Linked DNA regions of Streptacidiphilus albus JL83. Each later gene encodes a partner of the first gene's protein in a complex. Links are inferred from orthologs where the notes say so. Each region holds a gene or a part of one and is shown on either strand. Other genes may lie near its edges.

What was found.
Region 2: the proteins of lpdA (region 1) and BS75_RS21305 are in contact, whole or in part, in a crystal structure (PDB 1EBD), measured with the Geobacillus stearothermophilus proteins. The link is inferred for Streptacidiphilus albus JL83 from one-to-one orthologs. Residues at the interface, in WP_049624544.1 of Geobacillus stearothermophilus: Pro340, Ser341, Asp344, Tyr345, Arg403, Asp406, Val408, Glu431, Ala432, Gly433, Asp438; in WP_033016211.1 of Geobacillus stearothermophilus: Ile130, Ala131, Met132, Pro133, Arg136, Arg140, Glu141, Asn155, Arg157.

The regions. Positions count from the first base shown.
Region 1 is NZ_JQML01000001.1:2,197,336-2,201,819, reverse strand. Bases 685-3,592 are described here. They hold lpdA (dihydrolipoyl dehydrogenase), read right to left. Parts: upstream 2,879-3,592; coding sequence 1,490-2,878; downstream 685-1,489. Other genes in these bases: BS75_RS09550 (leucyl aminopeptidase), read right to left, coding at 3,161-3,592. Outside these bases: more of BS75_RS09550, read right to left, coding at 3,593-4,484. UniProt on the Escherichia coli protein: Lipoamide dehydrogenase is a component of the glycine cleavage system as well as of the alpha-ketoacid dehydrogenase complexes.
Region 2 is NZ_JQML01000001.1:4,908,991-4,912,587, reverse strand. Bases 1-2,809 are described here. They hold BS75_RS21305 (dihydrolipoamide acetyltransferase family protein), read left to right. Parts: upstream 1-625; coding sequence 626-1,993; downstream 1,994-2,809. Other genes in these bases: BS75_RS21295 (AMP-binding protein), read right to left, coding at 2,563-2,809; BS75_RS21300 (GNAT family N-acetyltransferase), read right to left, coding at 2,010-2,516; BS75_RS21310 (alpha-ketoacid dehydrogenase subunit beta), read left to right, coding at 1-620. Also shown: more of BS75_RS21295, read right to left, coding at 2,810-3,597.

The DNA.
Region 1 (4,484 bases):
CCACCGCGATGCCGACGTTCTCGGTCGCGTGGTAGGTGATCGTGCCCTCGGCGTCGTTGAGGGTGGAGTTGACCACCGGGTGCGCCTTGAGCGCCTCGGTCGCGGCCTTCACGAAGAACGGCATCGGCGAGAGCTTGACGCCCTCGCGGGCCTGGAAGCCCGCCTTGGCCTTGGCGCGCAGCCGCATGATGTTGGTGACGTCCACCTCGACCACGGTGGTGAGCTGCGCGGTGGTCTGCATCGCCTTGAGCATGTTGTCGGCGATGACCTTGCGCATCCGGGTCAGCTTGACGGTCTGTCCGCGCAGCGGCGAGGCCTCGGCGATGGTCGCCGGGGCCTTCGCGGCGGCGGCCGGGGCGGCCGTGGCCGCAGCGGCGGCGCGGGCTGCCTCGGCGGCGGCGATGACGTCCTGCTTGCGGATGCGACCGCCGACGCCGGAGCCCTCCAGCGAGCCCAGGTCGACACCCTGCTCGGCCGCGAGCTTGCGGACCAGCGGGGTGACGTAGGCGTCGCCGGCGTCGGCGACCGGCGCGGCCGGAGCAGCGACCACGGGGGCCGGAGCGGCGACCGGGGCCGGGCAGCGGCGACCGGGGCCGGGGCGGCGACCGGAGCGGCCACGGGGGCGGCGACCGGGGCCGGGGCGGGCGCGGCGACCGGGGCGGGCGCGGCGACCGGCGCCGGAGCAGCGGCCACGGGGGCCGGTGCCGGGGCGGCGACGGGGCCGGAGCAGCGGCGACCGGGGCCGGGGCGGCAGCGGGGGCGGCACCGGCGACGCCGATGACGGCCAGCTCCGCGCCGACCTCCACCGTCTCGTCCTCGCCGACGCTGATCTTCACCAGGACACCGGACACCGGGGCCGGGATCTCGGTGTCGACCTTGTCCGTGGAGACCTCGAGCAGCGGCTCGTCGGCCTCGACGGTGTCGCCCTCGGCCTTGAGCCAGCGGGTGACGGTGCCCTCGGTGACGCTCTCGCCCAGGGCGGGCAGCAGCACCGGGGTGCCGGCGACCGGCGCGGCCGGGGCGGCGGCCGGAGCCGGGGCGGCGACCGGGGCGGGCGCGGCGGCCACGGGGCGGGCGCGGCGACCGGGGCCGGAGCGGCGGCGACCGGCGCCGGCTCGGCGACCGGCGCGGCCACGGGTGCGGCGACCGGCGCGGGCGCGCCGGTGCCGTCGTCGATGACGGCCAGCTCGGCGCCGACCTCCACCGTCTCGTCCTCAGCGACCTTGATCGAGGCCAGGATGCCGGACACGGGCGCCGGGATCTCGGTGTCGACCTTGTCGGTGGAGACCTCGAGCAGGGGCTCGTCGACCTCGACGCGCTCACCCTCGGCCTTGAGCCAGCGGGTGACGGTGCCCTCGGTCACGCTCTCGCCGAGCGCGGGCAGTGTTACTGAGACCGCCATGGTTTCAGTTGCTCCTTGTGGTGCGTGCGGATGGGTGGCCCTGGGGCTCCGGGGGCAGCCCCCGGGTCGGACGCGGTGCGAGGGACGTCAGTCGTGGTTGTGCAGCGGCTTGCCGGCCAGCGCCAGGTGGGCCTCGCCGAGGGCCTCGCTCTGGGTCGGGTGCGCGTGGATCAGCTGGGCGACCTCGTTGGGCAGGGCCTCCCAGTTGTAGATCAGCTGGGCCTCGCCCACCTGCTCGCCCATGCGCTCGCCGACCATGTGGACGCCGACCACGGCGCCATCCTTGACCTGGACCAGCTTGACCTCGCCGGCGGTCTTCAGGATCTTCGACTTGCCGTTGCCGGCCAGGTTGAACTTGGCGACGACCACCTTGTCCGCGCCGTACAGCTCCTTGGCCTTGGCCTCGGTGATGCCGACGGAGGCGACCTCGGGGTTGCAGTAGGTGACGCGCGGCACGCCGTCGTAGTCGATCGGGACGACCTTGAGGCCGGCCAGCCGCTCCGCGACGAGGATGCCCTCGGCGAAGCCGACGTGCGCCAGCTGCAGGGTCGGGACCAGGTCGCCCACCGCGGAGATGGTCGGGACGTTGGTCTGCATGTACTCGTCGACGAGGACGTAGCCGCGGTCGGTCGCGACGCCCGCCTCCTCGTAGCCCAGGCCGGCCGAGACCGGGCCGCGGCCGACGGCGACGAGCATCAGCTCGGCCTCGACCTGCTTGCCGTTCTCCAGCGAGGCGCGGACACCGGTCGCGGTGTACTCGACACCGGCGAAGCGGGCGCCCAGCTCGAACTTGATGCCGCGCTTGCGGAAGGCCCGCTCCAGCAGCTTGGAGGAGTTCTCGTCCTCCAGCGGGGCGAGGTGCGGCAGCGCCTCGATGATGGTGACCTCGGCCCCGAAGGACTTCCAGACCGACGCGAACTCGACGCCGATGACGCCGCCGCCGAGCACGATCACGGACTGCGGGACCCGGTCCAGGGTCAGCGCGTGGTCCGAGGAGATGACCCGGTCGCCGTCGATGGCCAGGCCGGGCAGCGACTTCGGCACGGAGCCGGTCGCCAGCAGGATGTGGCGGCCGGTGTAGCGCTCGCCGTTGACGTCCACCGTGGTCGGGGACGAGAGGCGGCCCTCACCGGACACGTAGGTGATCTTGCGGCTGGCCACCAGGCCCTGCAGGCCCTTGTACAGGCCGGCGATGACGCCGTCCTTGTAGGCGTGGACGCCCTGGATGTCGATGCCCTCGAAGGTGGCCTTCACGCCGAAGCCCGCGCTCTCGCGGGTCTGGTCGGCGACCTCTCCCGCGTGCAGCAGAGCCTTGGTCGGGATGCAGCCGTTGTGGAGGCAGGTACCGCCGAGCTTGCCCTTCTCGATGAGGGCCACCTGCAGCCCCAACTGGGCCGCCCGCAGCGCGGCGGCGTATCCGCCGCTTCCGCCTCCGAGAATGACAACGTCGAAAACGGTGCTGGCGTCGTTCGCCACGTCACGTCCTCCATGCAAAAGGGGTGCGGATCGTCCCGGTCGATCTCCGGCCGGGGTTGGGTACTCCCTTGTGGGGAGACCAGTCGTGCCGGATATACATCCTCGCACTTGTTCACACCGCATGATGTCCCGGGTCGCTCTGTGGACGCGGTGAGCCCGCTCAGCGGTGCCCTGCGGTCCACTCATCACTCGGATGCCCGTGCGGTTGCGCTCATGGCGAACGCCGGGGGCGGCCCGCGCATTCCGCGCGGGCCGCCCCTCGAACCGGTCGGGACCGGGGTGCTACAGAGCTCCGGCCGAAGCCTCCTCGGCGAGCTGGACCAGGGTGCGCACGGCCGAGCCGGTGCCGCCCTTGGGGATGTAGCCGTAGGGCGCGCCCTCGTGGAACGCCGGTCCGGCGATGTCGAGGTGCGCCCAGGAGATGCCCTCGGCGACGAACTCCTGCAGGAACAGGCCGGCCACCAGGCCGCCGCCCATCCGGTCGCCCATGTTGGCGATGTCCGCGGTCGGGGACTCCATGCCCTTGCGCAGCTCGGCCGGGAGCGGCATCGGCCAGGACTGCTCGCCGGCGGCGGTGGCCGCGGCGAAGACCTTGTCCCGGAAGTCGTCCTGGTTGGCCATGATGCCGAAGGTGCGGCTGCCCAGCGCCATCATCATGGCGCCGGTCAGGGTCGCCACGTCGACGATCGCGTCGGGCTTCTCCTCGCCGGCGCGGACGATCGCGTCGGCCAGCACCAGCCGGCCCTCGGCGTCGGTGTTCAGCACCTCGACGGTCTTGCCGCCGTACATCTTGAGCACGTCGCCGGGGCGGGTGGCCGAGCCCGAGGGCATGTTCTCCGCCAGCGCCAGCCAGCCGGTGACGTTGACCTGCAGCCCGAGGCGGGCGGCCGCGACCACGGCGGCGAACACGGCGGCGGCGCCGGACATGTCGCACTTCATGGTCTCGTTGTGGCCGGCCGGCTTGAGCGAGATGCCGCCCGAGTCGTAGGTGATGCCCTTGCCGATGAAGGCGAGCGTCTGCTTGGCCTTGGGGTGGGTGTAGGCGACCTTGACCAGGCGCGGCGGGCGCGCGGAGCCGATGCCGACGCCCATGATGCCGCCGAAGCCGCCCTTGGTCAGCGCCTTCTCGTCCAGCACCTCGACCTTGAGGCCGTGCTCCTTGCCGACGGTGGTGACGATGTCGGCGAAGGACTTCGGGAAGAGGTCGTTCGGCGGGGTGTTGATGAGGTCGCGGGTGCGGTTCATCTCCTCGGCGACGACGGTGGCCCGGTCGACGGCGGCCTTGTTCGCCTTGTCCCCGCGCTTGGCGCCGACCAGGGCGATCTCGGCCAGCGGGTCCTTGCCGCCGGCCAGGGCGGCCTCGCTGCGGAACGCGGTGAAGGTGTACGCGCCGAGCAGCGCGCCCAGGGCGACTGCCTCGACGGCGGCGGCGTCGGCCAGCGGCAGCGCGAAGGCGGCCTTCTTGGAGCCGTGGAGAGCACGCGCGGCGGTGCCGGCGGCGCGGCGCAGGGCCTCGGCGTCGAAGGCGTCGCCCTCGGTCGCGTCACCCAGGCCGACGGCCAGGATCAGCGAAGCCTTGACGCCGGCCGGGGCCGGCAGCTTCACG
Region 2 (3,597 bases), 2.7 Mb from region 1 along the record:
TCGGCGGGGTGGAGCACCACAGCGACTCCTCCGAGGCCTACTACGCCCACACTCCGGGGCTGCACGTGGTCGCCCCCGGCAACGTCGCCGACGCCTACGGGCTGCTCCGGGCGGCCATCGCCTCCGACGACCCGGTGGTCTTCCTGGAGCCCAAGCGGCTCTACTGGTCCAAGGCCGACTGGTCCCCCGCGGCCGCGGTCCCGCCGCTGGGCCGGGCGGCCGTGGTCCGCACCGCCCCGCCGGGTCCCAGCGCCACCCTGATCACCTACGGGCCCTCACTGCCGGTCTGCCTGGAGGCCGCCGAGGCCGCACGCGCCGAGGGCTGGGAGCTCTCCGTGGTCGACCTGCGCAGCCTGGTGCCCTTCGACGACGAGACGGTTTGCGCGGCGGTGCGCGCCTCCGGGCGCGCCCTGGTGGTGCACGAGGCGGCCGGCTTCGGCGGCGTCGGCGCGGAGATCGCCGCCCGGATCAGCGAGCGCTGCTTCCACCACCTGGCCGCCCCCGTGCTCCGGGTCACCGGCTTCGACATCCCCTATCCTCCGCCGATGCTGGAGCGCCACCACCTGCCCTCGGTGGACCGCATCCTCGACGCCGTCGCCCGACTCCAGTGGGAGCAGTGACCCCGATGCCCTCCGTACGCGAGTTCCCGCTGCCCGACCTGGGGGAGGGCCTGACCTCCGCCGAGATCGTCCGCTGGCTGGTGGAGGTCGGCGAGGTGATCGAGGTCGACCAGCCGGTGGCCGAGGTGGAGACCGCGAAGGCCATGGTCGAGGTCCCCTGCCCGTACGGCGGGGTGGTCACCGCCCGCTTCGGTGAGGTGGGTGCGGAGATCCCGGTCGGCGCCGCGCTGGTCACCGTCGCGGTCGGCCCGGCCGAGCCCGCGACCTCCCCCGCTGCCACCACCGGCTCCGGCTCCGGCAACGTCCTCGTCGGCTACGGCACCGCCGAGTCCGGGAAGGGCGCCCGGCGCCGCCGGCTCGCCCCGAACGGCACCGCGAACGGCACCGTGCAGGTCGCCGCGCCGGTCGTGGTGCCGGTCACCGCGCCGGTCGCCGCGCCGGTCGTGGTGCCGGTCGTGGTACCGGTCGCCGTGCCGGCCCGCCCGGCCGCCGCGCACCGGCAGCCGCCGGCCGTCATCTCCCCGCTGGTCCGCCGGCTCGCCCGGGAGCACGGCCTCGACCTGGCCGAGCTGCCCGGCAGCGGCCCCGACGGGCTGATCCTCCGCGCCGACGTCGAGCGCGGCATCGCCGCCCAGGCCCCGGCGCCGGAAGCGGCCCCGCAGCCGGCCCAGGACGAGGTCGTGCCGCTGCGCGGGGCGGCGCGGATCGCGTCCGAGCGGTTCACCCGCAGCCGTCGCGAGATCCCCGACGCCACCTGCTGGGTGGACGCCGACGCCACCGGGCTGCTCGCCGCCCGCGACGCGCTCAACCGCGGCGGACGGGAGCCCAGGATCGGGCTGCTGCCGCTGCTGGCCCGGATCTGCACCGCCGCGCTGGCGGTGCATCCCGCCCTCAACTCCACCGTGGTCACCGACGCCGACGGCACCGCCACCGGCATCCGCCGGAACAGCGCCGTGCACCTGGGCTTCGCCGCCCAGTCCGCCCGCGGCCTGGTGGTTCCGGTGGTCCGGGACGCCCATCTGCTCGACACGGCCCAACTGGCTGCCGAGACAGCCCGGCTGACGGAGAGTGCCCGCACCGGTCGGCTCGCCGCCGCCGAGCTGACCGGCGGCACCTTCACCCTCAACAACTACGGCGTCTTCGGCGTCGACGGCTCCACCCCGATCCTCAACCACCCGGAGGCGGCGATGCTCGGGGTGGGCCGGATCACGGCCAAACCCTGGGTGGTGGACGGGGTGCTGGCGGTCCGTCAGGTCGTCCAGCTCTCCTTCACCTTCGACCACCGGGTCTGCGACGGCGCGACGGCGGGCGGGTTCCTCCGGCTGGTCGCCGACGCGGTGGAGGACCCCGCCACCCTGCTCCGCCACCTCTGAACCGGGTCGGGAGGGCTCAGCCGCGTCGCAGCACGAAGCGGAACAGCCCGTCCTCGCCCTCGCCGTCGCGGACGAAGCCGGCCCGGACCACCACCGCCTGCGAGGCGGTGTTCCCGGGCTCGGTGTGGGCGACGACGACGTCGACCTCGGGCTGGTCCAGGGCGAAGGCGGAGATCACCGCCACCGCCTCGGTGGCGTAGCCCCGACCGCGCTGGGAGGCGGCGAGGTCGTAACCGATCTCGGCCGAGCCCTCGCTCGGCGGGCCGTGGAAGCCGATGCCGCCGACGGCCGCGCCGTCCTCGGTCCGGACCACGGCGTAGACGCCCCAGCGCGGCGCGAAGACGCCCGCCTGCGCGGCCTTGGCCGCCATGGTGCAGGCGTCCCTGGTCCCCTCGTAGGGACCGTCGGCGACCCAGTCGAAGCCGCCGGCGCCGCCCGTGCTCAGGTCCACCGCCGACTCCGGCCCGATCGGGTGGAGTTGGAGGCGCTCGGCGTACAGGTGGCCGTCGGTGCTGTCAGTCATGTCGTCCCTTGGGGAGGTCGGCGTTGGCCCTGCTCGGTCGCGGCCATCATGCCGGACCGTCCCCCAGCAGCGCCGACCGCCCCTGGGCGGCGAAGGCGGCCCGCAGCCCGGCCGCGTCCGCGGCGGTGAGCAGCCGGTAGCCGGTCTCCTCGCCGCCGCGGCCGTAGGGCCGCCAGAGCACCGGGTCGGCGACCTGCCAGTGCTCGCGGCGCAGCCCGGTCCTGGCCGTCTTGTGGGTGGCGGTCACCGGCATCTCCGGGACCAGCCGGACGAAACGCGGCGGCATCTTGGTGCCGAGGTCGGGCTGGGCGGCCAGGAAGGCCGTCAGCTCCGTCGCCAGACGCTCGACGCTGTCGGCCTCCTGTCGCCCGGTCAGCTCGACGGCGGCCATCACCTGGTCCCCCGCCACCGGGTCGGGCACCGCGTAGACGGCGACGGCCCGGGCCCGCTCCCAGCGGGCGAGGATGTTCTCTATGTCGGCGACCGCCAGGTTCTCGCTGTCGACCCGGAGCCAGTCGGTGGTGCGACCGGCGAAGCGGAACCAGCCCTCGGCGTCGCGGTGGAAGAGGTCGCCGGTCCAGTACCAGCCGTCGCGGATCCGGGCGGCCCCGGCCTCCGGATTCCGCCAGTAGCCCTCGAAGCCGGCCCGGTCGGTGCGGTTGACCAGTTCGCCGATGGCCTCCTCCCCGTTGAGCAGCCGGCCGTGGGCGTCGAAGCGGGAGCGCGGGCACTCGGCGCCGGTCTCCGGGTCGACCACGGCGAGGTCGTCGTCCGGGCCGGCGCCCGCGCGGCCGACCGCCCCGGGCGGGGCCGACGGATCCTGCTGGAGGTTGCAGCCGCCCTCGGAGGAGCCGTAGCCCTCGACCAGCCGACAGCCGAACCGGGCCTCGAAGCGGGCGGCGTCGACCGCGCCGGCCTCGGTGCCGAAGCCGAGCCGCAGCGGCGAGTCGGCGTCGTCCGCCCGGGCCTCGGTGGCCAGGACGTAGGAGACCGCACGGCCCACATAGGTGAAGTACCCGGCGCCGTGGGCGCGGACGTCCTCCAGGAACCGGGAGGCGGAGAAGCGGCGGCGCAGCGCGAC